3 regions of the Mesorhizobium humile genome follow, and region 3 is predicted to be linked to each of the others. Evidence: predicted binding sites of a transcription regulator. Region 3 holds the regulator's gene; each other region holds the start of a gene.
What was found. The regulator PhoB, encoded in region 3, activates phosphate uptake and scavenging genes when phosphate is short. The targets are predictions, from matches to a motif close to TGTCATNNANCTGTCAT.
Positions count from the first base shown of each region.

Region 1: the regulator PhoB is predicted to act here: its motif matches at 2,534-2,550, upstream of RFM52_RS00085 (PhoX family protein).
Region 2: the regulator PhoB is predicted to act here: its motif matches at 2,960-2,976, upstream of RFM52_RS20245 (ceramide glucosyltransferase).

Region 1 is NZ_JAVIIV010000001.1:10,724-20,722, forward strand. Features, by position in the region: gene RFM52_RS00065 (DMT family transporter) at 29-955, shown strand; gene RFM52_RS00070 (helix-turn-helix domain-containing protein) at 966-1,235, opposite strand; gene RFM52_RS00075 (phosphatase PAP2 family protein) at 1,325-2,026, opposite strand; gene RFM52_RS00080 (hypothetical protein) at 2,041-2,379, opposite strand; gene RFM52_RS00085 (PhoX family protein) at 2,613-4,610, shown strand; gene RFM52_RS00090 (GNAT family N-acetyltransferase) at 4,891-5,109, opposite strand; gene RFM52_RS00095 (phosphatidylglycerol lysyltransferase domain-containing protein) at 5,204-6,241, shown strand; gene RFM52_RS00100 (ABC transporter permease) at 6,529-7,290, opposite strand; gene RFM52_RS00105 (ABC transporter ATP-binding protein) at 7,287-8,213, opposite strand; gene RFM52_RS00110 (hypothetical protein) at 8,434-8,766, shown strand; gene RFM52_RS00115 (phospholipase D-like domain-containing protein) at 8,927-9,999, opposite strand, start outside.
Region 2 is NZ_JAVIIV010000013.1:158,275-168,273, forward strand. Features, by position in the region: gene RFM52_RS20225 (aspartate aminotransferase family protein) at 1-197, shown strand, start outside; gene argF (ornithine carbamoyltransferase) at 214-1,125, shown strand; gene RFM52_RS20235 (Hsp33 family molecular chaperone) at 1,249-2,277, shown strand; gene apaG (Co2+/Mg2+ efflux protein ApaG) at 2,463-2,855, opposite strand; gene RFM52_RS20245 (ceramide glucosyltransferase) at 3,076-4,218, shown strand; gene RFM52_RS20250 (O-succinylhomoserine sulfhydrylase) at 4,264-5,454, opposite strand; SAM riboswitch at 5,511-5,588, opposite strand; gene RFM52_RS20255 (2'-deoxycytidine 5'-triphosphate deaminase) at 5,705-6,799, shown strand; gene araD1 (AraD1 family protein) at 6,838-7,830, opposite strand; gene mmsB (multiple monosaccharide ABC transporter permease) at 8,096-9,391, opposite strand; gene mmsA (multiple monosaccharide ABC transporter ATP-binding protein) at 9,388-9,999, opposite strand, start outside.
Region 3 is NZ_JAVIIV010000010.1:213,239-223,237, forward strand. Features, by position in the region: gene RFM52_RS17320 (sugar ABC transporter permease) at 1-1,151, opposite strand, end outside; gene xylF (D-xylose ABC transporter substrate-binding protein) at 1,405-2,445, opposite strand; gene RFM52_RS17330 (ROK family protein) at 2,812-4,053, shown strand; gene phoB (phosphate regulon transcriptional regulator PhoB) at 4,382-5,071, opposite strand; gene phoU (phosphate signaling complex protein PhoU) at 5,088-5,795, opposite strand; gene pstB (phosphate ABC transporter ATP-binding protein PstB) at 5,816-6,619, opposite strand; gene pstA (phosphate ABC transporter permease PstA) at 6,616-7,467, opposite strand; gene pstC (phosphate ABC transporter permease subunit PstC) at 7,471-8,457, opposite strand; gene pstS (phosphate ABC transporter substrate-binding protein PstS) at 8,523-9,581, opposite strand.

The DNA.
Region 1 (9,999 bases), on a different contig from region 3:
TCAGCACTATCCGGCTCTCATCCGTCACATGAGCGAAGCCGTGAAGACATCCAGCCTGAACGGCGCCGTTTCGCCGATGATCCCCGTGCTCATATGCGCGCTGGCGATATTCCTGCTGTCCGGCATGGATGCGGCAATGAAGTCTCTGGCCATCGCGGTCGGCGTTTATAACACGCTGCTGTGGCGCAGCGTGGTCGCCACAATGGTCGCCGGCGCGGCATGGTCGGCGGGGTCGCGTTCCAAGCCGGCCCTTCCGGTGCTGGGCCTGCATGCGCTGCGCGCCGCGATTGTCGGCATCGTCCTGGTCTTGTTCTTCTGGGGGCTGGCCAGGCTGCCGCTCGCCGAGGCGATCGGGCTCAGCTTCGTCGCCCCGCTGTTTGCGCTTTTGCTCGCGGCATTGTTGTTAGGAGAGCGCATAAGGCGGCAGGCGGTCTGGGCGTCGCTGGCCGGCATGGCGGGCGTCGCGATCATATTGGCCGGCCAGTTCGGGGCGGCCAGCCATTCGCAAGATGCCCTGCTTGGCACGGTCGCGGTGCTCGTCTCGACGGTGTTCTATGCCTACAATCTGATCCTATCCCGGCAACAGGCGCTGCTGGCCAGGCCGGTCGAGATCATGCTGTTCCAGAACCTCTTCGTCGCACTCATCCTTGGTCCCGCGGCACCTTGGCTCGCCATTGCGCTGCCGAGCGATCTCTGGCTTCCCCTGGCGGGGGTGGCCTTGCTGTCGCTCGCTGGGCAATTCTTGATGAGCTGGTCCTACGCCCGGGCCGAAGCGCAATATCTGATCCCGACCGAATACTCGGCCTTCATCTGGGCGATCGCGCTTGGCTGGTTCTTCTTCGGCGAGAAAGTGGCCTGGACCACGCTGGCAGGGGCATGCCTCATCGTTGCCGGCTGCCTGATTGCCGCGCGCGCCAATCCGAAGCTTGCCGAGCCGATCGAAGCGGCGATGTGAAGGATTGCGCTCAGCCTTGCGGGCTCTGCGCCGCGGTCGCCTTGAGGCGCACGCCCCTGCCGCCACGCTCGCTGGTCTGGTTCTCGCCGATCAGCTCCACGCCGACCGCGTCGAGCGCCTGGATGACCTTCATCAGCGTGTCGACCACGCCCCGGACCACGCCGTCGCTCGCTTCCATGCGCTGGATCGTTGGAAGCGAGACCCCGGCGCGCTCGGCGAGCGTCTTCTGGTCGATGCCGGTCAACGCCCGCGCGGCGCGCATCTGTGCGGCAGTGATCATCGGCCGGAACCTGTCTTTGAAGCTATGGAAGATGTATATTATAAATATTACAATGTCTAAAGCATCAATTTATATGCGTCAACCATCGATCAATCCCTGTCGGCCACCACTTTGCGCCGCTGCAACAGCCGCGCCGCAAGCCAGCACAGCATGGCCCAGGCAAAGCCCGCGCACCAGCCGGCAAGCACGTCGGACGGCCAGTGCACGCCGAGATAGACGCGGCTGGTGCCGACCAGCACGGTGGTGAGCACGGCAAGGCCAAGCACGAAGACTTTCGACCTGCGGTCCGGCAGGAAGCGGGCGGCCAGCGAGCCGAGGGTCAGATAGGTCACCGCCGACAGCATGGCGTGCCCGCTTGGAAAGGACAGCGACGTCTCGGTGACGAGATGCGAGACGAGGTCGGGGCGCGGCCGGTCGACCTCGAGCTTGAGCAGGCTGGAAAGCACCTGCCCGCCCGCTACGGCAGCGAACATGAACAGGGCCGTCGCGGGTCTGCGGATCAAGAGCAGATAGACGATCGTCGCCGTCGTGATCAGCACCAGCACGGCGGTGCTGCCCAGCGCGGTGATGTCGCGCATCGCGCCCTGCAGCCAAAGCGGACCGATCGGGCTGTCCGGCTGTCCGGCATGGCGGAAGGCAAGCAGGATCTCGGTGTCGAAGGCGTGCGGCGTCGTGGCCCGCGCCACCTCCATCAATTCCTCGAAGCCCCACAGCCCGCCAGCGATGACCAGCCCGGCCAGAAGCAGGGGGAATTCGATCTTGGCAAGCAGCGCGCCGACGGATGGCTTCATGAGAGGCTCGAGGGTTAGAGCTTCTGCATATAGGGCCCGAGCGTGATCAGGGCGACGGCGGCGATCGCCAGCACCATGCCGGTTGCCTGCAAAGCGTTGAGCCGTTCGCCGAAAAAAGCGAGCGCCACGACATTGACCGCGACAAGCTGGATCACCGCCGACAGGCTGAACGACACCGACATGCCGAACTCGCGCACCAGCCGCAGCATGATCAGATTGCCGGCCGTGTAGAGCGCTAATGTCAAAAGCAGTTTGGCAAGGCTCGGCGCCATCCCCCATTGCTTGGCCGCCATCGCCGCCAGCAGGAACATCACCGTCGAAATGCCGAGCTGCGCCAGTCCCCAGAAACTCACTTGCCGTCCCTTCTTGAACGCCGTCGCCGCGTCGGCCGCCGCCCTTGTTTCCGAAGCGGGCGAAGCCGTCAAGCTGATCGCGGCGAAGCCTCCTTCTCCCGTATAGTGACGGCGAGAAAGCGGCCGGCATCGACAGCTTGGCAAATCACGGCCATGTCACGAAAATGTGATCGGCGCGCTTTAGGGGTCGAAAGGTCAAATCCCCAGCCACCTCAAGAAGCCAGAGGAACAACATGACCGTGACCCCTGAGACCCGTTTCCGTACCAGCCAGCTCGAGGAAAATGACGGCCCGCCCGTTAACCCGACCGACAACCGCACCATGGGTGAGATCATCGCCGCGCGTTTCTCGCGCCGCGGCTTCCTCATGGGTTCGCTGGCTGTCTCGGCCATCGCCGCCACCGTCAGCCCGCTGGCCCTGGTCGCCGCCGACGAGGCGCGCGCTGCCGAAGGCTCGGCCTTCAAATTCGACGAGCTCGAGACCGGCATCGACGACAGGCACCATGTCGCGCCGGGCTATGACGCCGACGTGCTGTTGCGCTGGGGCGATCCGCTCTTCGCCGACTCGCCGGAGTTCGATCCGACAAAACAGTCGGCCGAGGCACAGGCCAGGCAGTTCGGCTACAACAACGACTATGTCGGCTATATCCCGATCGACGGCTCGGCCGAGCACGGCCTTTTGGTCGTCAACCACGAATACACCAACCCGCATCTGATGTTCCCCGGCATCGTTTCGGTCGTCGAGAAGGACGGGAAGAAGAAGGCCGAGGTCGCACCGCTTTCGAAGCAGCAGGTCGATGTCGAGATGGCCGCGCATGGCGGCACCATCGTCGAGATCCGCAAGCAGGACGGCAAGTGGCAGGTGGTGCGCGACGGCAAGCTCAACCGCCGCATCACCTCCAACACCGAAATGGCGCTGTCAGGCCCGGCCGCCGGGCACGATCGCCTCAAGACCAACGCCGATCCGTCCGGCGCCAAGGTGATCGGCACGCTCAACAATTGCGCCGGCGGCGTCACGCCCTGGGGCACCTATGTGATGGCCGAGGAGAACATCCACGGCTACTTTTCCGGCGACCTGCCGGCGGGCCACAAGGAGGCCGCCAACTACAAGCGCCTCGGCATTCCGGAAGGCGCTTATGAGTGGGGCGCGCATTACGATCGCTTCAATCTCGCCAGGGAGCCGAACGAGCCGAACCGTTTCGGCTGGATCGTCGAGGTCGACGTCAACGATCCCAATTCCGTGCCGCGGAAGCGCACCGCCATGGGCCGTTTCAAGCATGAGGGCGCCGAATCGATCGTCACCAAGGACGGCCGCGTCGTCTTCTATCTCGGCGACGACGAGCGCTTCGACTATGTCTACAAATTCGTCACCGCCGGTAAGTTCAATCCCGATGACCGCGCGGCCAACATGAACCTGCTCGACGACGGCACGCTGCATGCGGCGAAGTTCGCCGAGGACGGTTCGGTCGAATGGATGCCGATCGTGTTCGGGCAGGGCCCGCTGACGGCGGAGAACGGCTTTGCGTCCCAGGCCGACGTGCTGATCGAGACGCGCCGCGCCGCCGACCTGCTCGGCGCCACCAAGATGGACCGGCCGGAGGATATCCAGCCCAATGCCGCCAACGGCAAGGTCTATGTCATGCTGACCAACAATTCCAAGCGCAAGGCCGAGCAGGTCGACGCCGCCAACCCGCGCGCCGACAACACCTTCGGCCACATTATCGAGATCGTCGAGGATGGCGGCGACTTCGCCGCTGCCAAGGGCAAGTGGGAAGTGTTGTTGAAATGCGGCGATCCGTCGGTGGCCGATGTCGGCGCCACCTTCTCGACCGCGACCACCGCCCATGGCTGGTTCGGCATGCCGGACAATTGCGCCGTCGATTCCGCCGGGCGGCTGTGGGTCGCCACCGACGGCCAGGGCCCGAAGGCCACCGGCCGCACCGACGGCCTCTGGGCGGTCGACACCGAAGGCCTGGCGCGGGCGACTTCGAAACTGTTCTTCCGCGTGCCGATCGGCGCTGAAATGTGCGGCCCGCTCTTCGCGCCGGACGACCAGACGGCTTTCGTCGCCGTCCAGCATCCGGGCGATGGCGGCGAGGACTGGGAAGGCTTTGGCCGTCCGTCCTACTACGAGGATCCGTCGACCCGCTGGCCGGACTTCAAGCCGGACATGCCGGTGCGGCCTTCGGTCGTCGCGATTACGAAGCAGGGCGGCGGCAAGATCGCGGTGTGAGTTGCTGCCGCATCGGCATGCATGATCACGGACGTTGGGGATTGGCCGAAACCTCCCCAACGTCGTCATTCCAGGGCGGAGCAGGAGCGAAGCTCCGTCGCGGAGACCCTGGAATCCATGCCGTTACCTTGGTCGTAGAGTACAGCGGAGCAGAATTCTGCACCGCTGCAGCGCCGCCTTAGAGTCACGGCATGGATCCTCGGGTCTACGCGTCCGCTTCGCTCCCGCTCCGCCCGTGGATGACGAAGTCACGGCGCCTTGAGCCAATCTCCTACGTCAATTATCCGGCGCGTTGAACCACCGCCATGTTCATCATGCTTCGGAGACGGAAGCCGATGGACTCGTAAAGCCCGATCGCCGCGGCACTGCTCTCATAGGCGTGCAGGTACGCAACCTCGCCGCGTGCCGCGATCCGGCCCGCGACGAAGCTCGCGCCCTGTTGCGGCCACCGATGGACGATACGGACGCTTTCGGACGTTTGCCCTTCATTCGCCGCCAATTGCATCCTATATCGCGCTGGCGCGACGTGACCGGCCGCGCGGCGATTCGCGACCTGAGGGCGGCAGGTCATAACTTCTTGGCACGCGGAGCTCATGGCGCCCCTGCGCATCTATTTCGACAGGCTTCTCGATGCCGTGGCGCCCAAGGTTCCGCGGCGCGAATTGACGGACGGGGAGCGCCTCGCGCTGGTCCGCCGCCACGGCGATTTCTCGCTCGCCTATTCCACGGCCGTGCAGAAGAAACTGTCCTATTTCAGCGATGGCGACGGCTACATCGCCTTCGGCACCAAGATGAGCCGTCATTTTGCGCTGGGCGACCCGGTGGCCGATCCGGCCGACCGCCCGGCCTATATCAAGCGCTTCGTCGAGGCCGCCGGCCGCCCCTGGTTCGTCCAGATCGGCGCCGACACGGCCAAGGTGCTGACCGGCCTCGGCTACCAGGTCAATCGCCTCGGCATCGACACCAGGCTGCTTTTGCCGGCGCATGATTTTTCCGGCAAGCGCAACGAGACCGTGCGCTATTCCGAGCGCTGGCTGACGAAGAAGGGTTTTACCCTCGCCGAGGGCAGGGCCGACATCCTGCAGGAAGAGATCAAGCAGCTGTCAGCCGACTGGCGCAAGGAGCGCATCATCAAGCGCTGGGAGATGGGTTTCCTCAACCGCCGCTTCTCCGAAGAGCTCGGCGCCGACATGCGTCGCTTCCTCCTGCACAGCCCCGAGGGCCGGCTGCTCGCCATTCTCGATTTCGACCCGCTGTTTCGCGACGGCAAGGTGATCGGCTACACCACCTCCTTCAAGCGCAAGCAGGTCGACGCGACGCCGCATGCCGAAATCGGCCTGACCAAATTCGCCGTCGACCGCTTTCGCGAGGAAGGCATCTCACAGGTGACGCTCGGCCTCTCGCCGCTGCTCGACATCGAGCCGAGCGGCTTCGCCGAATCGGATTTCTGGCGCAACGCCTTCCAGCGCGCCTACAACTCGCCCTGGGTCAACCGCTCGCGCTTCAACCTGCAGGGCCAGGCAGCCTTCAAGCGCCGCTTCCACGGCGTCGAGGAGCCGACCTATATCGCGTTCCGCAAGGGGACTTTCGTGGAGATGCTCGGCCTGCTGCGGCTGATCAAGGCGATTTAGCGATATCACCAACCTTTGCGGTTGGCGGAAGCTTTGCAGCTTCGTCATTCCAGGGCGCAGCAGCCGCGAAGCGGCGTCGCGAAGACCCTGGAATCCATGCCGTTACCTCGCACGAAGAGTACGGCGGAGCAGAATTCTGCGCCGTGAGCGACGCTCAGATGTAACGGCATGGATTCTATGGTCTGCGCGCGTCGCTCCGCTCCTTGCTCCGCCATAGAATGACGACGGGACTGGCGCCGCGGCTAATTTCCAAGCGTTGCGGCCGCTCAAGTGCGGTACAGCGAAGGTCAGTTCCTCAGCCGATATCCGGTCTTGAAGATCCAGGCCACGATCGCGATGCAGATGGCCAGGAACACCAGCGTCATGCCGAGGCTGACGCCGACCGAAACGTCGGCCTTGCCGTAAAAACTCCAGCGGAACCCGCTGATCAGGTAGACGACCGGGTTGAACAGCGTGATCGTCTTCCAGATGCCGGGTAGCATGTGGATCGAATAGAAGCTGCCGCCGAGGAAGGTGAGCGGCGTGACGATCAGCAGCGGCACCAGCTGCAGCTGCTCGAAGGTCTTTGCCCAGATGCCGATGATGAAGCCGAACAGGCTGAAGGTCACCGCCGTCAGCACCAGGAAGGCGATCATCCAGAACGGATGCTCGATCCTGAGCGGCACGAACAAGGCCGCGGTGGCGAGGATGATCAGGCCGAGCATGATCGACTTGGTCGCCGCACCCCCGACATAGGCGATGATGATCTCCAGATAGGAGACCGGCGCCGACAGGAGCTCATAGATCGAGCCGACGAATTTCGGGAAATAGATGGCGAAGGAGGCGTTCGAGATCGACTGCGTCAGAAGCGACAGCATCATCAGGCCGGGCACGATGAAGGCGCCGTAGGGGATGCCGTCGATCTCGTTGATGCGCGAGCCGATGGCCGAGCCGAAGACAACGAAATAGAGCGATGTCGAGATGACCGGCGAGATGATGCTCTGCAGCACCGTGCGGAAGGCGCGCGCCATCTCCACCCGGTAGATCGCCCATACTGCGCGCAGGTTCATGGCTCTTGCCTCAGGAGATTGACGAAGATCTCTTCGAGCGAGCTGTTCTTGGTGTCGAGATCGCGGAACTGGATGCCGGCCGCCTCGAGGTCGCGGATCAGTGAGGCGACGCCTGGACGGTCGCTCTGGTTGTCATAGGTGTAGGTGAGCTGGTTGCCGTCAGCGGACAGCTCCAATGAATAGCGAGAAAGCCCGTCGGGCATGGCGGTAAGCGGCGCGCGCAGCTCCAGTCTCATCTGCTTGCGGCCGAGCTTGCGCATCAGCTCGGCCTTGTCCTCGACCAGGATGATCTCGCCCTTGTTGATGACGCCGACACGGTCGGCCATCGCCTCGGCTTCCTCGATATAGTGCGTGGTGAGGATGATGGTGACGCCGTCCTCGCGCAGGCGCCTGACCATCGCCCACATGTCCTGGCGCAGCTCGACGTCGACGCCGGCCGTCGGCTCGTCGAGGAACAGCACGCGCGGCTCGTGCGCCAGCGCCTTGGCGATCATCAGCCGGCGCTTCATGCCGCCCGACAGCGTGATCGCCTTGGAATCCTTCTTGTCCCACAGCGACAGGTCGCGCAGCACCTTCTCGACGAACGCTGTGTTGGGTGCCTTGCCGAACAGGCCGCGGCTGTAATTCACCGTCGCCCAGACCGTCTCGAAGGCGTCGATGGTCAGCTCCTGCGGTACCAGCCCGATCAGGCTGCGCGCCGCGCGGTAATCCTTGGAGATGTCGTGGCCGTCGACGCTGACTGAGCCCGACGAGCGGTTGACGATGCCGCAGACGATCGAGATCAGCGTCGTCTTGCCGGCGCCGTTCGGTCCGAGCAGCGCGAAAATCTCGCCGCGCTCGATGTCGAGATTGATTTCCTTCAGCGCCTCGAAACCGGTGGCATAGGTTTTCGTGACACCGGAGATCGAGATGATGGATGACATGCTGAAATACGGCCGGCTGGAAAAGGTGACTTGATATAGGGCGGTTGCCGCCCGGTGCAACCGTGAATCGACGCCGCTGCTGACAGTTCTGGACAGTGAGCCTCTTTCTCCCCGCAAGCGGGGAGAATGCCCGGCGACGGGAATCGCCAATTGTCGAAATGATTCAACTTCAAATAGGGCGCTTGAACAATTTGCAACTGTATCGCCACACTATGATGGCATGTTCAAACAGAGCTATCCGTTTCGCAGAGGTCTGGTCCGCCTTCTTTACGGCCTGATCTTTGCCGGGCTTTCCGTTGCGCCTTTCGGCTTGTCGACCGCACATTGGATAGCACGTTCCTACGGGAACGCTGGCTTGCTGATTTTCCTTGTAGTGTACATCGCGGTCATGGCACTTCTTTTTTGGGTTGTGAACAGGGTCAATGACGCGACCCCGACGTTCACTCCACCTGCCAACGCGATCCGGGTTGGACTGCCCATTGAAGAAACTGTCGAGGACACGGACCTGTCGCTGGAAACAGCGCTGAAGACGGCACAGTCCAGGCAGAAGTAGTTGTGAGTGCCGTCGCCAGGCGCCGACCTGATCGCAAGCAGCAATGAGGGGTGGTGCTGACCCTGGCAAGCAGGGCGATGGGGGCGCCAAATACGAACGCCGGCGCTGTCCCTCATCCGCCCTTCGGACACCTTCCCCCGCAAGCGGGGGGAGAAGGAAATCAGGTCTGCGCCGTCCAGAAGGCGATCTCCTGCGCCTTGGTCCGGAGCTCGGTCTTCAGCCATTGATCGTCGTCGTCGAGGTAGCTCCACGGCGTCTTGCCTTGCGCCCGCATCTCGCGGATGTAGGAGCGGTAGCGATAGTGGCTGTAGACCGACATCGCGTAGGTGGCATAGGCGGCGGCGAGCTTCCGGTGGCCGCGCACGATCACCAGGTTCTCGTCGTTCTTCTCGCTCGCCGGCGCCGAGAAATTATGGCTGCCGGTCACCACCACGCAGTCGTTCGAATGCGGGTCGGTTACCAGGATCTTCGAGTGCACGATGGCGTGGCCGATCTGCGACAGGAAGCTCCGCCGGTTGACCTCGGCGATCCACGGTCCGAGCGGCGCGTCGAGGCCTTGCGGCTGCGCCACCGTGTAGCGGTCCGGCGTGAATTTGCGATCGCTGCTCACCAGGTCGATGTCGAGGAAGTTCTGTTCGGTGCCGCCCTCGTCCGCGCTCAGCGTCGAGACCACGCCGCGCACATACATGCCTTTTTCCCGGGCGCGCTGGCCGGCCAGCGTATGCAGCCCCTGCTTGCCCGGCGTGAACATCAGGAAAAGCACCGCTTGCCTGGCCGATGTGATGACGTCGCGCAACGCCGCCATGTCGGCGCCGTCGGAGGTGCGGGTGAACCAGACGGTCGTCTTGGCTGTCCCGACGGTGAAGGTCTTGGGGGCGTCGTTGTCCGCCATCAGCGCCGGCGTGAAATTGGCCGGGTCGGTCTTCGGCGGCGAGGCGTCCTTCAGCAGATCCCAATGCTGGCGGTAATGCGCTGCCACCGCCGTGTCCTCGATCAGCAAGCCGTTGTTGACCTGCGTGCACAGGCCCGTCGTGCTCCAGTTGGTGCTGCCGGTCCACGCCTTCTTCGGCTCGCCGTCTTCCGAGACGACGACGAACTTGTTGTGGCCGAGGCCTTTCGATTTCAGCATCCGGTCGATGGTTGGAATGCCGTGGTCGTTGAGGTTCTTGCGCGCATCCTTGTTGCCGTCGCCGCTCTTGTCGGAGCCGTTGGCGAGGATGAGGTTGAGCCGCG
Region 2 (9,999 bases), on a different contig from region 3:
AATGCGCCATGCCCAACACCAAGGTGAACATGGCGCTGCGCGATCAGCACCTGCTTGCCGTGCCGGCGGGCGACAACGTCATTCGCCTCCTGCCGCCGCTCACCGTCACCGACGAGGAGATCGGCGAGGCGCTGAAGCGCATTCGCGGCGGCGCCAAGGGCCTGACCGATGCGATTGCGGCCGAAGCCGCGAAATAACTTCTGGAACCTGCCGATGAGTGTTCGCCACTTCACCGATCTATCCGCCGTTTCCGCGGGCGACCTGCGCGTCATGCTCGACGACGCGGTGGCGCGAAAGACCAGGCTCAAGGCTGGCGAGCGTTCAAAACCGCTTGATGGCAAGGTGCTGGCCATGATCTTCGACAAGCCGTCGACGCGCACGCGCGTGTCGTTCGATGTCGGCATGCGCCAGCTCGGCGGCGAGACGATCATGCTGACCGGCACCGAGATGCAGCTCGGCCGTTCGGAGACCATCGCCGACACGGCAAAGGTGCTGTCGCGCTACGTCGACGCCATCATGATCCGCACCACCTCGCATGACCGGCTGCTGGAGCTCACCGAGAATGCCACCGTTCCGGTCATCAACGGGCTGACCGACGACACGCATCCCTGCCAGCTCATGGCCGACATCATGACCTATGAGGAGCATCGCGGTCCGGTGGCCGGCAAGACCTTCGCCTGGACCGGCGACGGCAACAATGTGCTGCATTCGCTGCTCGAAGCCTCGGCACGGTTCCGCTTCAATCTCAATGTCGCGGTGCCGGAGGGCAGCGAGCCTTTCGAGAAATATGTCGACTGGTCGAAAGCCAATGGCGGCAAGGTCCGGTTTTCCCGGTCCGCCGAGGAGGCCGTCGACCATGCCGACTGCGTCGTCACCGACAGCTGGGTCTCGATGGGCCAGGAGCATCGCGCCCGCGGCCACAACGTCTTCCTGCCCTATCAGGTGAATGCTGCGCTGATGGCGAAGGCCAAGCCCGATGCGTTGTTCATGCATTGCCTGCCGGCGCATCGCGGCGAGGAGGTCACCGACGAGGTGATCGACGGGCCGCATTCGGTGGTCTTCGACGAGGCCGAGAACCGGCTGCACGCCCAGAAGGCGGTGCTGGCCTGGTGCCTGGGCGTTTGAGAAGGGCCGACCTGACCGCTTCTGGCCTGATCGGGGTCAACTTGATCTGGGGATATGTGATGCCTATTTGCGGGCCATCACGTAAATTGAACGCGCTTCGACGCATGCGGCTCATCGGGTTGCATGGCTGCGCCCCGGAGTTTTGTCATGTTGGAAACCCATACCTTGGCTGAGCATAGACCCCAACTCGGTGAATTCGGCTTCGCCGGCGACGATCACGTCGTACCTTACGAGGTCGCGCCGCTCGATGTGCGCGGCCGCACCGTGCAGCTCGGGCCGATGCTCGACGCTATCTTGAGCCGCCACGATTATCCCGAGCCGGTCGCCCGCCTTTTAGCGGAAGCCTGTGTGCTCACCGTGCTGCTCGGCACCTCGCTGAAGTTCGAAGGCAAGTTTATCCTGCAGACCCGTACCGACGGTCCGGTGGACATGCTGGTGGCTGATTTCTCGACCCCGCATGCGCTGCGCGCCTATGCGCGCTTCGACGCCGACCGGCTGCAGGCGCTGATCGCCGCCGGCGAGACCTCGCAGCAGACGCTGCTCGGCAACGGCGTCCTGGCGCTGACCATCGACCAGGGCGCGCATACGCAGCGCTACCAGGGCATCGTCCAGCTCGACGGCACCTCGCTCGAGGATGCCGCGCGCACCTACTTCCGGCAATCGGAGCAGATCCCGACCGAGATCAAGATGTCGGTCGCCAAGCTGGTCACGCCCGGCCCGGGCGGCGCGCGCGAGCAGTGGCGCGCCGGCGGCATCCTGGCGCAGTTCCTGCCGCAATCGCCGGAGCGCATGCGCGTTCCCGATATTTCCGGCGGCGACGGTGATCCGCGCGACGTCGCGGACCACCCGGCCGACAATTCCTGGCAGGAATTGCTGGCGCTGCTCGGCACCATCGAGCCGACCGAGCTGATCGACCCGACGGTGGGCGCCGAGCGGCTGCTCTACCGGCTGTTCCACGAACATGGCGTGCGCGTCTTCCGCGGCGTGCCGGTCGCCGACCAGTGCTCCTGCTCGCGCGAGAAGATCCACGGCATCCTTGAAGGCTTTTCGGCGCAGGAGATCAAGGACTCGACCGAGGACGGCGGCATCCACGTCGCCTGCGAGTTCTGCTCGACGCAATACGACTTCGACCCGGCCGAGTTCGCGAAGTAAGCTCTTCCTTCTCCCCGTTTCACGGGGAGAAGGTGCCCGAAGGGCGGATGAGGGGTGGCGCTGACGTCGGTAAAGAGGCCACCCGCCGTGGCGTCGCTGTCATCTGCCTGAAAGAAATCTCAAAGCCCGGCGCTGTTCCTCATTGCCCTGCCGGGCATTTCTCCTCGTAAACGGGGAGAAAGAGGCTAATTCACCGTCCGCCTTGTCCCCGGCATATCGAGCGAGAACGCCGGAATGGCGATATCGAACGTCTCGCCGCGGCCGTTGCGCATCGTGTAATGGCCGACCATGATGCCCGACGGCGTCGAGAGCGGGCAGCCCGAGGTATACTGATAGCTGTCGCCGGGATTGAGCTCCGGCTGGTCGCCGACGACGCCGGCGCCGCGCACCTCCTCGACCCGGCCCCGACCGTCGGTGATATGCCAGTAGCGCGACAGAAGCTGCACGAAATCGTCGGAGCGGTTGTCGATCGTCACCTGGTAGCCCCAGACATAGCGGTTCTCGGACGGATCGGATCGGTCCTCCAGGTAGAAGGGCCTGACCAGCACTTCGATGTTGCGCGTCACTGCGCGATACATGGGCCACTCCGGTTGCCGCCGCGGAATATATGTCACGCTCCGCTCTTAGTAGACGTAGCGCCGACCATCCTGCCAGCCTTGTAAGCGCAGGTGCCGAAAAACAATGTCATTTAAGTGACATACGACAATGTTGGTGTGCACAAACCGCGCCGGGCGACTCGGGCGCTCTGTCGACTGATGAAACGGCCGCATGCGGCCTTTCGGGAGTGACCAGATCTCGATGGAACTGACTATCGCAGCCGGCCTGGCTTCGTCAGCCCTTCTCCTTTCCAATCTCGCCAGCATCGTGCTCGCCTCCTCGCGGCTCGAACGGCGGCGTGTCATAGCGCCGCCCGCTGGCGCGCAGCCGGTCTCGATCATCGTGCCGGCGCGCGGCGTCGAGCCGTTCACGCAGGAGACCTTGCAGCGCGCCTTCTCGCTCGACTGGCCGCGCTATGAGCTGATCTTCTGCGTCGCGCATGCCGAAGACCCGGTGGTCAGGCTGATCGATGCGGCGATGGCGCGCTACCCGGAGGTTCCGGCGCGGCTGCTGATCGGCGACGACCGCATCAGCGCCAATCCCAAGCTCAACAACTGCGTCAAGGGCTGGCGGGCGGCCAGGCACGATTGGGTCATCCTTGCCGATTCCAACGTGCTGATGCCGAGGGACTACGTCCAGCAGCTGATGGCGGCATGGCGCGCGGACACCGGCCTCGTCTGCTCGACGCCGATCGGCTCGCGGCCGGACGGGTTTTGGGCCGAGGTCGAATGCGCCTTCCTCAACACGCTGCAAGCGCGCTGGCAGTATGCCGGCGAGGCGCTCGGCCTCGGCTTCGCCCAGGGCAAGAGCATGCTGTGGAACAAGCCGATGCTGGACGCCAATGGCGGCATCCAGGCTTTGGCCGCCGAGATCGCCGAGGATGCGGCAGCCACCAAGCTGGTCAACAGCCTGGGGCTCAACGTCAATCTCGTCACTTCGCCTTTCGAGCAGCCGCTCGGCCAGCGCCGGTTCGCGGAGATCTGGTCGCGCCAGACGCGCTGGGCGCGGCTGCGCCGGGTCACGTTCCCGCTGTTCTTCGCGCCCGAGATTCTCACCGGCGCCGCGATGGCGCTGCTGCTGGCGCTGATTGCCGCTGCAAGCGCCGGCGTCAGCCTGCCTTCAACAGCCTTGTGCGTGCTGGCGATCGCCTACCTGCCGGAATGCCTGCTGGCTTCGGCCAAGGGCTGGTACCTGTCGCCGCGCACTGTCACCGCGATGATCGTGCGCGACGCGGTGCTGCCCGCCATCTGGGCGCGCGCCTGGTTCGGCGGCGCCGTCGAATGGCGCGGCAACGCCATGACCATCCGCACCAAGGCGGCGACCGAACTGGAAGAGCTCGCCTGAGCCGATTGCGGCTTAGGCGCGCTTAATCTGGCGCCAGGTGGGCTGTTACTTCGCCGCCTTCAGTGCCTGCGCGATGTCCTCCAGCAGATCGTCGGCGTCCTCCAGGCCAACCGAAAGCCTGAGCGTGCCTGGCCCGATGCCTAGCTCTGCCCGCGCCTCGTCGCTCAGGTTCTTGTGCGTGGTCGTCGCCGGGTGGGTGATCAGGCTCTTGGCGTCGCCGAGATTGTTCGAGATCAGCACGATATCGAGCGCGTTCTGGAAGGCGAAGGCCGCCTGCTTGCCGCCCTTGACGTCAAGGCAGATCAGCGTCGAGCCGCCCGACATCTGCTTCTTGACGATGTCGGCCTGCGGATGATCGGCGCGGCCCGGATAGATGACGCGGGCGATCTCCGATCGGCTTGCGAGGCAATCCGCGATCTTGCCGGCGCTCTCGGTCTGCTGGCGCACGCGCAGCGGCAGCGTCTCCAGCCCTTTCAGCAGCGTCCAGGCGTTGAAGGGCGACAGGCTCGGGCCGGTGTGGCGGAAATAGTCGTGCAGGTTCTCGTCGATCCATTTCTTGTCCGACAGGATGACGCCGCCGAGGCAGCGGCCCTGGCCGTCTATGTGCTTGGTCGCCGAATAGACGACGATATGAGCGCCGAGCTGCAGCGGCTTCTGCTGCAGCGGCGTGGCAAAGACATTGTCGACGATCAGCCTGGCGCCGATCGAATTGGCGAGCTTGGCGACCGCGGCGATGTCGACCACTTCCAGCGTCGGATTGGTCGGGCTCTCGAGGAAGAACAGCTTGGTGTTCGGCCTTACCGCCTTTTCCCAATTGGCGATGTCGGTGCCGTCGACCAGCGTTGCCTGGATGCCGTAGCGCGGCGCCAGCGTCTCGACCACCCAGCGACAGGAACCGAACAGCGCGCGCGCCGCGACGATATGGTCGCCAGCCTTGGCGCTGCAAAGCAACGCCGCCGTTACCGCCGCCATGCCGGAGGCCGTGGCGCGGGCATCCTCGGCGCCTTCCAACGCGCACATGCGCTTTTCGAACATGTCGACGGTCGGGTTGGCGTAGCGTGAATAGATGAAGCCCGGCTCCTCGCCCTTGAAGCGGGCCTCCGCGGCCTGGGCCGTCTCGTAGACATAGCCCTGCGTGAGATACATCGCCTCGGCGGTCTCGCCGAATTGGGAACGCAATGTCCCGCCATGCACGAGTGCCGTCTGAGGTTTCCAGTTACGCTTCTTGGTGCTCATAGCCCTGCTTCCAGACACAAAAAAACCGGCCGCGAAGTCGCAACCGGTCCATATAGCCTTGCGGCTCGACGGTCCTTTAGCGACTTGTTTAACGTGGCTGCAAGCCGACCGGCCAAATCACCACGGGATAACGACCCTTTAGACCCGCGCCGCGCTTGCGTCAATTGCCGGCTTCATTAAGAGGTTTGTACCAGCCGGGCGGCAAGAGCCTGCTCAGGTCCTCGCCCGGCCTTGTGAACGGAGCCAGCCTTTGCGGCAGACAGGCATTCTTCCGGATCAGGACATCGCGGCGCTGTTCGACGCCAAGGCGCTGAAGTCGCCGCGCGCGCTGGATGCCGATCAGATCCAGCCGGCCAGCCTCGATCTCAGGCTCGGCGACAAGGCCTATCGCGTGCGCGCCTCCTTCCTGCCGGGGCCTGATCATCTGGTCGCCGACAAGCTCGAACGGCTGAAGCTGCACGAGATCGACCTCACCGGGGGCGCGGTGCTGGAGACGGGCTGCGTCTACATCGTGCCGCTGATCGAAGGCCTGGCGTTGCCCTCGAATGTGTCTGCTTCCGCCAATCCGAAGAGCTCGACCGGGCGCCTCGACATCTTCACCCGGGTGATGACCGATCGCGGCCACGAGTTCGACAAGATTGCCGCCGGCTATCACGGCCCGCTCTATCTCGAAGTCAGTCCGCGCACCTTCCCGATCGTCGTGCGGGCCGGCTCGCGGCTGTCGCAGATCCGCTTCCGCACCGGCAACGCGGTGCTCTCGGAGAACGAGTTGCGCGACCTTCATCGCGCAGAGATGCTGGTCGCCACCGAGCCGCCCAATATTTCGGGCGGCGGCATTGCGCTTTCCATCGACCTCGACGGCGACAAGGACGGCCTCGTCGGCTACCGCGGCAAGCATCACACCGGGCTTGTCGATGTCGACAAGCGCGCCGCGCAGGATGTCGTCGATTTCTGGGAGCCGATCTACAAGAGCGGCGCTGGCGAACTGGTGCTCGATCCGGACGAATTCTACATCCTGGTCTCGCGCGAAGCCGTGCATGTGCCGCCGCTCTACGCCGCCGAGATGACGCCTTTCGATCCGCTGGTCGGCGAGTTCCGCGTCCACTATGCCGGCTTCTTCGATCCGGGCTTTGGCCACTCCGCCGCCGGCGGCAGCGGCAGCCGCGCCGTGCTCGAAGTGCGCAGCCACGAGGTGCCTTTCATCCTCGACCACGGCCAGATCGTCGGCCGTCTCGTCTACGAGCATATGCTGAAGCGGCCGCAGGCGCTTTACGGCACCGATCTCGGCTCGAACTATCAGGCGCAGGGCCTGAAGCTCTCCAAGCATTTCAAAGCAGCCCGCTGAAGCTGCCGATCTCCCCCACAAGGGGGGAGATCACCCAATCATAACGCCTTCACCGCCACCTTCACCGGCTTTTCGATCTCCAGTGGATTGCGCAGCGGCAGGCCGAAATCCGGCGCCTCGATCTCGAACGTATCGCCGGCCTCCGTCTGGACGCCGTCGGCGAAGGAGAGCGTCGCGGTGCCGAACATGTGCACATGCACGTCGCCCGGCTGGCGGAAGGCCGAATATTTGAAATGGTGGTGCTCGAGATTGGCGATGGTGTGCGACATGTTCGCTTCGCCCGACAGGAACGGCTTTTCCCACAGAAGCTTGCCGTCACGCCAGATGCGCGATGCGCCGCGGATGTCGGCCGGCAGGTCGCCGATCAGGATTTCGGGGCCGAACGAGGCGTTGCGGAGCTTGGAATGGGCGAGGAACAGATAGTTCACCCGCTCCGTCACATGGTCGGAGAACTCGTTCGACAGCGTGAAGCCGACGCGGAACGGCGCGCCGTCGTCGCCGATCACATAGATGCCGGCGATCTCCGGCTCCTCGCCGCCATCCTGCGCGAAGGCGGGCGACACCAAAGGCGCGCCGGGGGCCACCGCCATCGTGCCGTTGCCCTTGTAGAACCATTCCGGCTGCACGCCGACCTGGCCCTTGGCCGGCTTGCCGCCTTCGAGCCCCATGCGGAACATCTTCATGGAATCGGTGAGGTGCTCCTCGCCGTCATTGAGCTTCTTGTGCATGGAATCCCGCGTCGCCGCCGAGCCGAGATGCGTCAGCCCCGTGCCGGTGAGATGCAGATGCGCGGGATCTGGATGGTTGATCGGCGAGACCAGCCTGCCCCTCTTGTAGGCGGCATCGAGATCAACCGTCTCGCCATAGCCCTTGCGTTCGATCAGCGCCTCGAGGCCTGTGCCGGTGCGGGCGGCCTCCATCGCCAGCGAATAGACGCTGCGCGCGCCGTTGATGACCCTGGTTTTGCCGCCGCCGTTGCGGGCGACGACGCGGATCGTCTCGGCGTCGTCGAGGATCTGGGAGATCAGCATGTTTGAATCCTCTCTCATTTTGTCGGCCGCCTGTGGGCAAGCCTTACCCTGCGCGGCATGGAGAAATCCCCGCCACGGTTGAAATTCTTCGTCCGGATTGCGCTCGCGAGCACGGTCCTTGCCTGGACTTCCCGGCGCCGGCGGGTTTGCCGGCAGCCCCGCGATCTGGAACCCGTATGCCTCCTGAACTTTGTTCCGGCCCTTAAGCCCTGTTTTGATGCATGTCGTTTCCCCAAAACCGCTAAGCGCTTTTGGGCGACATGCACTAAGCCTTGTTCTTGTTGTAGACGTCGAAGATCACGGCGCCGAGCAGCACCAGGCCCTTGACCACCTGCTGCCAGTCGACATTGACGCCCATGATCGACATGCCGTTGTTCATCACGCCCATGATGAAGCCGCCGACCACCGCGCCGATCACCTGGCCGACGCCGCCCATTGCCGAGGCGCCGCCGATGAAGACGGCCGCGATGACGTCGAGCTCTGAGCCGAGACCCGCCGCCGGCACGGCCTGGCCGAGGCGCGCCGCGATGATCAGGCCGCCGAGCGCCGACAGCACGCCCATGTTGATGAACACCATCAGCGTCAACCGCTCGGTGTTGATGCCTGAGAGCTGTGCGGCCTTGGCGTTGCCGCCCATGGCGTAGATGCGGCGGCCGATGGTCATGCGCTTGGTGACGAAGACGAACAGCGAGATAAGCACGCCCATCACCAGCAGCACCACCGGGAAGCCCCTGTAGCTGGCGAACTGGAAGACCAGGAACAGCGCCAGCGCGCCGCCCACCAGCGTCTTGATGACGAACAGCGGGAAGGGCTCCGCCTCATAGCCGTGGCGCTCGCGCTTGCGCCGCGTCCTGAAGCCGAAATAGGCGTAGGCGAGCACCCCGACCAGGCCGAGCACGACCGTCGTCATATGCAGGGTGAGGCCGCTGCCGAGGATGGTCTTGCCGGCCGCGTTCACCGTCGGCGGGATCAACGTCAGCGGGCCGATGACGTCCGGGATGAAGCCGGAGCTCAGCGCCTTGAAGCTGTCCGGCAGCGGGCCGACCGACGAGCCGCCGCCAAGCAATGCCTGGCAGATGCCGCGGAAGATCAGCATGCCGGCCAGCGTCACGATGAAGCTCGGTATCTTGTGATAGGCGATCCAGTAGCCTTGCGCCGCGCCGATAAGCGCGCCGACGACCAGGCAGACGATCGAGACCACCAGCGGATTCGAGAATATGCCGAGCGGCCAGATGACCATCATCATAGCCGCGAGCGCGCCGATGAAGCCGGCGACCGATCCCACGCTGAGGTCGATATAGCCGGAGACGATCACCAGGAGCATGCCGAGCGCCATCACGATGATGAACGAGTTCTGCTGCACCAGGTTCGAGAGGTTGACCGGTTTGAACAGCGTTCCCGACGTCGTGTACTGGAAGAACAGCATGATAACGATCAGCGCGATGATCAGGCCGTACTCGCGCAAATTCGTCGTCAGCGCCGAGACCGCGACGCGCGGACCCTGCTGCTTGACGTCTTCGGCGATGCCGCTCTGCGGCGCGGGAGAGGTTTCTGTGCTCATGATGCTTTTCCTTCTCCCCGAACGATGGCGCGCATGATCTTCTCCTGGCTGGCGTCGCTCGCCGCCATTTCGCCGACGATGCGCCCTTCGGTCATGACGTAGATGCGGTCGGTGATGCCGAGCAATTCCGGCATTTCCGACGAGATGACGATGACCGCTTTGCCTTCGGCGGCAAGGCGGGCGATGATCGTATAGATTTCGTATTTGGCGCCGACGTCAATGCCGCGGGTCGGCTCGTCGAGGATCAGAACTTCGGGATCGGCGAACAGCCATTTCGACAGCACCACCTTCTGCTGGTTGCCGCCCGAGAGATTGCCGGTCAGCTGGTAGACGCTGGAGGCGCGGATGTTGGTCTTCTTGCGATAGTCGTTGGCCACGCTCATCTCGCGCATGTCGTCGATGACGCCGCGGCTGGAAACACCGGACAGGTTGGCCAGGGTCACATTGTGCTTGATGTGGTCGATCAGGTTGAGGCCATAGGTCTTGCGGTCCTCGGTGACATAGGCGATGCGGTTTTCCACCGCCTTGCTCACCGATGAGAGGTCGATCGGCTTGCCTTCAAGCAAGACCTCGCCGGTGATGTGCCGGCCGTAGGTGCGGCCGAACAG
Region 3 (9,999 bases):
ATGACCAGGAGTTCGTCCAGCGTTCCGAGCACGTTTGTCGAGGAGTTCTGCCTGGCCGACGAGATCGCCGCCGCGATCGTCGCCAGCACGCCCATGATCATGAACACCTTCATGGTGATCCAGCGCGTGTTGATGCCGGCGAGGTTGGCTGCTTCCGGATTGCCGCCGATGGCAAAGACATAGCGGCCGAAGCGCGTGCGCTTGGTGACGAAGGTCATGATCAGGCCGACGGCGACGGCCATCAGCACCGGAATGGCGATGCCATGCGCGATGAACAGCCCGCCTTCGGGAACGGTGATGTTGTTGGCGGCGGCGTAGCGGTTCACGATGCCGACCGGCCAGGGATAGGAATTGGCGAGCCACACTGCGCCCAGGATGACCGCGCAGGTGACGGTGGCGAGCAGCGTCTCGGCCCAGACCGGACGCAGCGGGAAGCGGAAGCGCTTGCGCTGCACGCGGCCGTTGAAATGCATGAAGATGACCGCCAGGCAGGCGGCGATGCCGACGGCCCAGCTCCACTTGGCGCCGATCGAGCCCGCCGGGCCGCCGCCCATCAGCTGGAACGTGGCGTCGAGCGGCGCCACGGTCTGGCCGCTGGTGACCCACCAGGCAGCGCCCCGCCATACCAGCAATCCGCCCAGCGTGACGATGAAGGCCGGCACTTCGAGATAGGCGATGATGAAGCCCTGGAAGGCGCCGATGATGAGGCCGAGCGCCAGGCCGATCAGCAATGCCAGGACCCAGATCCAGGGATTGCCCAATTCAAGCCCGACGAAGCGAACCAGGAAATGCACTTGGGCAAAGCCCATGACCATGCCGATCACCCCTTCGGCCGATCCGACCGACAGGTCGATGTTGCGCATGACGATGACCAGCACCATGCCTGAGGCCATGATCGCCACGGCCGAAGTCTGAACCGACAGGTTCCACAGATTGCGCGGCGTCAGGAAGGTGCGGCTGTCGAAGTCGAGCGGATTGACGCCGAGGCGCAGGCTGGAAATCACGTGCAGCCCGACCCAGATCAGCAGCAGCGCGCCTATCATGCCGAGCATGCGGGTATCGATCTCGGTTGCCTTCAGGAACCTGGCGACAGCGCCAAGTTCCGACGCGCGCGCGGTGTCCGCCGATTGGGTAGACGTCGTATCGGTCATGATTTCCTCCCGCCGGCCTGCCCGTCTGACGCGGATGCCTGGCCAAGCCTAGAAGCTATCCGCCAGAGGCGGAAACACAAATCTTTTTGAGAAAACGCCGCGGCTTCAAAGCAATCCCAGGAAAAGTGCGTGGCGGTTGGGATCGGCGACTTCGCCGTAGCTTCCCGTCCGGGATTGCGGCAACAAGGAACTGGAGCGGTTCATCGAACCGCTCCAGGCCGCGGCGCAGGATTTTGATCGAGAGCCGGCAAACTTAGTTGCAGACCTTGACGCTGCCGGCGGCAACGCCAGCGCAAACTTCGTCCTTCTTGATCCAGCCGGCGTCGATGACGACGTTGAGATTGTCCTTGGTGATCGCGATCGGGGTCAGGAACAGCGACTTGACGGTGTTGCCGCCAGGCGTCGTGAAGTCCTTGGCGCCGGCGATGTCGCCCATCTTCTTGCCGTTGGCGAGCTGCGAGGCGATCTCGGCGGCGTTCTTGCCAAGCTCGCGCGCGTCCTTCCACACCGACACGGTCTGCGTGCCGAGCGCGATGCGGTTGAGCGCCGCGTGATCGCCGTCCTGACCCGAGACCGGAACGGTGCCGGCCAGGCCTTGCGCCGTCAGCGCCGCTACGACGCCGCCGGCGGTGCCGTCATTGGCCGCCACGACCGCGTCGACCTTGTTGTCGTTGGCGGTCAGGAACTGCTCCATGTTCTTCTGCGCGTTGGCCGGCAGCCAGCCGTCGGTATAGGCCTCGCCGACATTCTTGATCTTGCCGCTGTCGATCGCCGCCTTGAGCACTTCCATGGAGCCCGAGAACAGGAAGTCGGCGTTCGGATCGGAACCCGAGCCCTTGATGAAGACGTAGTTGCCTTCCGGCTTGGCCTTGAACACCTCGCGGGCCTGCATGCGGCCGACTTCCTTGTTGTCGAAGGTCAGGTAGAAGACGTCCTTGTTCTCGATCAGGCGGTCATAGCCGACGACCGGAATGCCTTCGTCGAGCGCCTTCTGCACCGCCGGACCGATGGCCGAGGCATCCTGAGCCAGGATGATCAGCGAATTGGCGCCCTGCGAGATCAGGCTTTCGACATCGGTCAGCTGCTTGCCCGGATTGGACTGCGCGTCGGCCGAAATATACTTGTCGCCGGCGGCCTCGATGGCTGCCTTCATCGCCGCTTCGTCGGTCTTCCAGCGCTCTTCCTGGAAATTCGACCAAGAGACGCCGATCACCTTGTCCTTCGCCTCGGCGACCGACGCCAACGTCAGCGACATGGCAACGCCCGCCAGGATGGCGGCTGCGAATTTCTTCATGATATCCTCCCTGCGCTCTGTGCGGCGCGACCCAGACTGGCCCGAAGGCCGGTAAAGAGGCTTTTTTTCGAGCCTCAAAAAAATAGTGATCCAGCAAAACGACGCTGTCAACTGCGATTCTGATGGGTTTTGATGGGTCCGAACATTTTTTTCGACACCCGCAATAAATAATGACATGGACCTTGGCTTCTGCCAGTATCCAGAAGCAATTCCAGGAAAAGTGCGCAGCGGTTTTCCGCCCGGAATTGCGTCAGAACAAAAGACAGACGGTTCGCCGTTTCCGCAAATGGTGAACCGTCTGGCGTGTCAACGCTAGGCCATGGCATCATCACAAGGCCGCGATGACCGGGGAGGACGTGCGAAGACATGTCGGTCGGAATCCGTCACGACGATTTGCGCCGGCGCAACCGCGCCATGGTGATTTCGGCCGTGCGCCGCGCCGGCCAGCCTTCGCGCACGGAGATTGCCGCCACCACCGGGCTCAGCCACTCGACCATTTCGGCGATCTCCGCCGATCTGATCCAGGAAGGCATTCTCACCGAGAGCAAGGCCAGCGAGCCGACGGCGCTGAAACGCGGCCGGCCGCAGATCGGCCTGGCGCTGAACCCCGAAGCCGCCGCGGTGCTGACCGTGGTCTTGTCGCTGAACTTCCTGTCGGTCGCCGTGATCGATTATGCCGGCCAGGTGGTCGCCGAGGAGCAGCAGCGCTTGGACACGCTTGTCATGCCCCGCGACGACTTGATCGGCGAATGCGTGGCGATCGTCCGGCGCCGGCTGCAGGATCCCGACCTCGACGTGAGCAGCGTCGCCCGCCTCGCCATGGGCATCCAGGGCATCACCGATTCCCACGCACGGGCCATGCTGTGGTCGCCGATAACGCCGCTGACCGACATTCCTTTCGCCGACATCCTCGAGCAGGAATTCGGCATCCCCGCCACCATGGAGAACGACTGCAACATGATGGCGGTGGCGCTGCAATGGCGCGACCCCGAGCGCTATCGCGACGACTTCATCGCCATCCTCCTGTCGCACGGCATCGGCATGGGTCTGGTGCTGAAGGGCGCGCTGTTCACCGGCACGCATTCCTCGGGCGGCGAATTTGGCCACATGATCCACCGCCCGGGCGGCGCGCTTTGCCGCTGCGGCCGGCGCGGCTGCGTCGAGGCCTATGCCGGCAATTACGCGATCTGGCGCAGCGCCATGAAAATGAGCGAGGACGCCGAGCCGGTCGACGTCGGCGACGCCGACATGCGAGCCCTCGCCGCCAAGGCGCGCGAGAAGGACGGCCCCGAGCGGGAGGCTTACCGTCGGGCCGGCGAGGCGCTTGGTTTCGGTCTCGGCAGCCTGTTCGCCCTCATCGACCCGGCGCCCGTGGCCATGGTCGGCGTCAGCGCGGCCGCCTTCGACCTGATCGAGCCGGCGCTAAGGGCGGCGATCGCCCAGACCGCGGGCGGCCAGCACTCGGAATCGATCTCCTTCGACACCGAGCCTAACGAGCTGCCGCTGATCCGCGAAGGCTGCGCCATGCGCGCGCTGACCTTCGTCGACCAGGAGATTTTCGCGCCGGGCATGCAGGCAAGAGCGGGCAGCGGAAAAAACGTGGCCTGAGCGGCTTTGAAGTGACCGCTGGTCGCTGAGGACAGCAGCAGACGCTTGAGATTAGCGATGGCCCCGCAGCTTCGTCATTCCAGGGCGAAGCAGGAGCGAAGCGACGCAGCGCAGACCCTGGAATCCATGCCGTTACTTCGATCGTAGGCGCAGCGGAGCAGAATTCTGCACCGCCCCGGCGCGTCGAAGTCACGGAATGGATCCTCGGGTCTGCGCTGCGTCGCTACGCTCCTTGCTCCGCCCGTGGATGACGACGCTAGAAGCGTCTCGGCTAATCACCATCGCAGATGCCGGGAGCGGAGCCCGTCAGCGCTTCCGCGCCCTATCCCTAATCCTCCCTGATCGCGTAACCCGCCCCGCGAATGGTTCGGATGACGTCGGGCATGCGGCCGTTGTTGACCGCCTTGCGCAGGCGGCCGACATGGACGTCCACCGTGCGCTCGTCGATATAGATCGTCTCGCCCCAGACATTGTCGAGCAGTTGGCTGCGCGAGAACACGCGGCCAGGATGCCGCATCATGAATTCGAGCAGGCGGAACTCGGTCGGGCCGAGCCTTATCTCGCTCTTCTTGCGGTAGACGCGATGCGACTCGCGGTCGAGCACGATGTCGCCGACCTTGAGCACGCTGGACAGCACCTCCGGCTTGGCGCGGCGCAGCAGCGCCTTGACGCGCGCCATGAATTCCGGCGTCGAGAACGGCTTGACCAGGTAGTCGTCGGCGCCGGTCGAGAGCCCGCGCACGCGGTCGCTTTCTTCGCCCCGCGCCGTCAACATGATGATCGGCAGCCGCTCGGTCTCGGGCCGCATCCTGAGGCGCCGGCAGAGCTCGATGCCGGAAACCGCCGGCACCATCCAGTCGAGCACGAGCAGGTCGGGAACGTTTTCCTGAAGGCGGATTTCGGCCTCGTCGCCGCGGGTCACCACTTCCACCTGGTAACCCTCGGATTCGAGATTGTAGCGGAGCAGCACCCCCAGCGGCTCCTCATCCTCCACCACCATGATGCGTGGCGCGATCATCGGGGTAACCTTCTCGTCAGGCCGCCGGCGCCGACATTGCCGTCTCGTCCTGCTTGGGACGGTTGGCGGGCAATTGCGTACCGGTGAGCACATAATAGGCGTTCTCGGCGATGTTGGTCACATGGTCGCCGATGCGCTCGAGATTCTTGGCGCAGAACAGAAGATGCGTGCAAGCGGTGATGTTGCGCGGATCTTCCATCATGTAGGTCAACAGCTCGCGGAAGACGGACGTGTATTTGACGTCGATGCGCTCGTCGTCGTTGCGCAGCTTGGCCAGCGCAGTGGCGTCGCCCACCATATATTCCTGGGTCACGGCCTGGACCTGGATCAGCACCAGCTGCGCCATGGAATCGATCGAATGCGTGAGGTCGCGCGGCGCGGTGCTGACGCCGACCGCGCCAACGCGCTTGGCGATGTTCTTGGCAAGATCGCCGATGCGTTCGAGATCGCCCGCCATGCGGATCGAGCCGACAACGTTGCGCAGGTCGTCCGCCATCGGCTGCCGCTTGGCGATCAGCGTGATGGCGCGGTCGTCGAGCTCGCGCTGGCGCGCGTCCATGATGGCGTCGTCGGAGACGACGCGCTGCGCCAGCGCATTGTCGGTTTCGAGCAGGGCCCTGGTCGCGCCGCCGACCATGGAGCCGGCCAGATCGCCCATGTCGTTGATGAGCCGGCTGATCTGCCTCAGATCCTCGTCGAAGGAAGCGACGGTATGTTCGGCCATGATGATGTCCTCGTATGAACTCAGCCGAAGCGGCCGGTGATGTAGTCCTGCGTGCGCTTTTCGCGCGGCGAGGTGAAGATCTTCTCGGTCCGGTCGAACTCCACCAGCTCGCCCAGATACATGAACGCCGTCTGCCTCGACACGCGCGCCGCCTGCTGCATGTTGTGGGTGACGATGACGATCGTATAGTCGGCCTGCAACTCGTCGATCAGTTCCTCGATCTTGGCGGTCGACAGCGGATCGAGCGCCGAGGCCGGCTCGTCGAGCAGGATGACCTCGGGCTTCACCGCCACGGTGCGGGCGATGCACAGGCGCTGCTGTTGGCCGCCGGAAAGGCTGAGGCCGCTGGCGTTGAGCTTGTCCTTGACCTCGTTCCACAGCGCGGCGCGCTTCAGCGCCGACTCGACGCGGCTGTCCATCTCGGCCTTGCTGATCTTCTCATACAGCCTGACGCCGAAGGCGATGTTCTCGTAGATCGACATCGGGAACGGCGTCGGCTTCTGGAACACCATGCCGATCTTGGTGCGCAGCAGGTTGAGGTCCTGCGAGCGGTCGAGGATGTTCTTGCCGTCGAGCAGTACCTGGCCCTCGGCACTCTGCTTCGGATAGAGCTCGTAGATGCGGTTGAGCACGCGCAGCAGCGTCGACTTCCCGCAGCCCGACGGGCCGATGAAGGCGGTCACGCTGCGCTCCGGCAAGGACAGGTTGATGTCCTTCAGCGCCTTCGATTGGCCATAGTAGAAATTGAGGTTCTTGACCTCGATCTTGGCCTTCTCGACGGTCGTGTCGGCTACGTTCAGGTCGGTGGACAACATCGGTTTCATCTGTCCTCTCTGCGTCCGGTCAGGCTGCGGGCGATGATGCTCAGCCCGAGAACCGTAAGGGTGATTATGAGTGCGCCCGTCCAGGCCAGCTGCTGCCATTCCTCGTAAGGGCTGAGGGCGAACTGGAAGATGGTCACCGGCAGGCTGGCCATCGGGGCATTGAGATTGCTCGACCAGAACTGGTTGTTGAGCGCGGTGAAGAGAAGCGGCGCCGTCTCGCCGGAGATGCGGGCGATCGCCAGCAGGATGCCGGTCACGATGCCGGACAGGGCCGCGCGGTAGGCGACCGAGCGGATCACCACCCAGCGTGGCGCGCCGATGGCGGTGCCCGCTTCGCGCAGCGCGTTGGGCACGAGGTTCAGCATGTCCTCGGTGGTGCGCACCACGACGGGGATCACCAGGATCGACAGCGCGACGGCGCCGGCAATCGCCGAGAAGTGCCCCATCGGCCGTACCATCAGCTCATAGACGAACAGGCCGATGATGATCGATGGCGCCGACAGCAGGATGTCGTTGATGAAGCGCACGATCGTCGTGAGCTTCGAGAAGCGCCCGTACTCGGCCATGTAGGTACCGGCCAGCACGCCGATCGGCGTGCCGACTATGATGCCGATGATGGTCATGACGATGCTGCCGTAGATGGCGTTGAGCAGGCCGCCGGCGTCGCCGGGCGGCGGCGTCATCTGCGTGAACACGGCCAGGTTCACCCCGGAGAGCCCCTTATAGAGCAGCGCCCCGAGGATCAACGCCAGCCAGGCGAGGCCGATGCCCGCCGCGACGACGCACAGCGCCATCATCACGGCGTTCTTGCGTTTGCGGCTTTGGTGAAGCGATGCGGCAGTCGACATCGGTCAGGCTCCCGTGCGGCTATCGATGCGCAACAGCATGTAGCGTGCGAGCGCGAGGATGATGAAGGTGATGATGAACAGGATCAGGCCGAGCGATACCAGCGAGGACGTATAGAGATCGCCGTCGGCCTCGGTGAATTCGTTGGCGATGGTCGCCGAGATCGTCGTGCCCGGCGCAAACAGCGAGGCGCTGATGCGGTGCGCGTTGCCGATGACGAAGGTGACGGCCATCGTCTCGCCGAGCGCGCGGCCGAGGCCGAGCATGACGCCGCCCATGATGCCGACGCGGGTATAGGGGATGGTCACGCGCCGGGTCACTTCCCAGGTCGTGCAGCCGATGCCGTAGGCCGATTCCTTCAGCACCGCCGGCACCGTGTCGAACACGTCCTTGGTGATCGAGGTGATGAAGGGCAGCACCATGATGGCGAGGATCAGCGACGAGGTCAGCAGGCCGATGCCGTAGGGCGGGCCGGCAAACAGGCTGGAGAGCCCCGGTATGCCGTGGAAAATATAGATGATGAAGGGCTGCACCGTCGTCTGCAGGAACGGCGCGAAGACGAACAGGCCCCAGATGCCGTAGATGATCGAGGGAATGCCGGCAAGCAGCTCGACCGCAATGCCGATCGGCCGCCTGAGAGGACGCGGGCAAAGCTCGGTCAGGAAGACGGCGATGCCAATGCCGATCGGCACGGCGATGAGGATGGCGATGGCCGAGGTGACGATGGTGCCGTAGATGGGCGCCAGCGCGCCGAAATTCTCGGTGACCGGGTTCCAGGATTCGGTGGTGAGGAAGGAGAAGCCGAACTTCGACAGCGCCTCCCACGAGCCGGCGACCAGCGAGATCGCGACGCCGCCGAGCAGAACCAGCACGAGGATGGCGGAAAGGCGGGTGGCCGTCCGGAAGGCCATGTCGGTGAAGGCGAAGCGGCGCACTGTCGCTTCTCTGGTCCGCAGGGCGGACGATGTCGCGGCTTCGGAAACGGCTGTCATTTACCCCCTCGCATTTCGAAAGAGACAGGAGGGCGCCCAAAGGCGCCCTCCTTATTCGCTAGGACTTACATGCCGGAGTACAGCGGCTTGCCGTTCGCGTCGACGATGTCCTTGCCCCACATCGCCTCGACACTCTTCACGACGGCGTCGGGCATCGGAACATAGTCCAGGCTGGCGGCCAGCTCGTCGCCCTTGGCGTAGGACCAGGCGAAGAACTTGAGCGCTTCGGTCGTGGCCGCGGCGTCGTCGGGCTTCTTGTAGACGAGGATCCAGGTGGCCGACGTCATCGGCCAGGATTCAGCGCCGGCCTGGTTGGCCAGGATGACGCCGTAGCCCGGCTGCGAGCTCCAGTCGGCATTGGCCGCGGCGGCCGAGAAGGCAGCGGCGGTCGGCTCGACCTTCTTGCCGTCCTTGTTGATCAGGTCGGTGTAGGTCAGCTTGTTCTGCTTGGCATAGGCGTATTCGACGTAGCCGATCGCGCCGCCGGTCTGCGAGACGTTGTTGGCGACGCCTTCGTTGCCCTTGGCGCCGATGCCCACCGGCCATTCGAGCGCGGTGTTGACGCCGACCTTCGACTTCCAGTCGGCGCTGACGTCGGCCAGGTAGTAGCTGAAGTTGAACGTGGTGCCCGAGCCGTCCGAGCGGTGCACGACGGCGATCGCCTGGTCGGGCAGCTTGGCGTCGGGGTTGAGCTTCTTGATCGCTTCGTCGTTCCAGTTGGTGATCTTGCCGGAGAAGATGTCGGCCAGCGTCGGACCGTCGAGAACCAGTTCGCCCGGCTTGATGCCCTCGAGGTTGACGACCGGAACGATGCCGCCCATCACCATCGGGAACTGCGCCAGCCCGGTGGAGTTGAGATCCTCGCCCTTCAGCGGCGCGTCGGAAGCGCCGAAGGTCACGGTCTTGGCCTTGATCTGCTTGATGCCGCCGCCGGAGCCGATCGACTGGTAGTTGAGACCGATGCCGGTCTCCTTCTTGTACGCGTCAGCCCACTTCGCATAGATCGGATAGGGGAAGGTGGCGCCGGCGCCGGAAATGTCGGCTGCCATCGCGGCGGAGATGCTAAGGGTTGATGCCGCAGCCATTGCAATCGCAACGGCCGCCGAGCGGATGAAATGTCTCATGTGGCCTGCTCCTGTTCGGAAGATGGTCTCTCGGCACCCGTTGTATCGGCGCCCGGTGAGGGCAATAGCTCTCGATTATTACAGTCGCATGACAGTTTCGTGTCAGCCCAGTAACGCCCGAACGGGGATGTCTGGAGAGGTCCGCGGCGGCCTCGCGGGACCGGCCGGAGTTTGCCGCGGGAATCAGTAACTTGTCTGACTTTTGAATCAAAAAATATCCCGGCGGCCGGGTCACGGCCGCCGGGAAATAAAATCCGGACGAGAGCGCGTTGCCTGTACGCCAGAGCGGATCATGGCCTGGCCATCGCCGAAAACAGGGTCCGTTGGGGTAGAGTCGACGCTGTTTCTTGTTGGCGGTCGCCGCTCCCGCCCGTAACTGAAAGGCGGAATCGATACGCCCATTGTCCTGGCTTGGCAC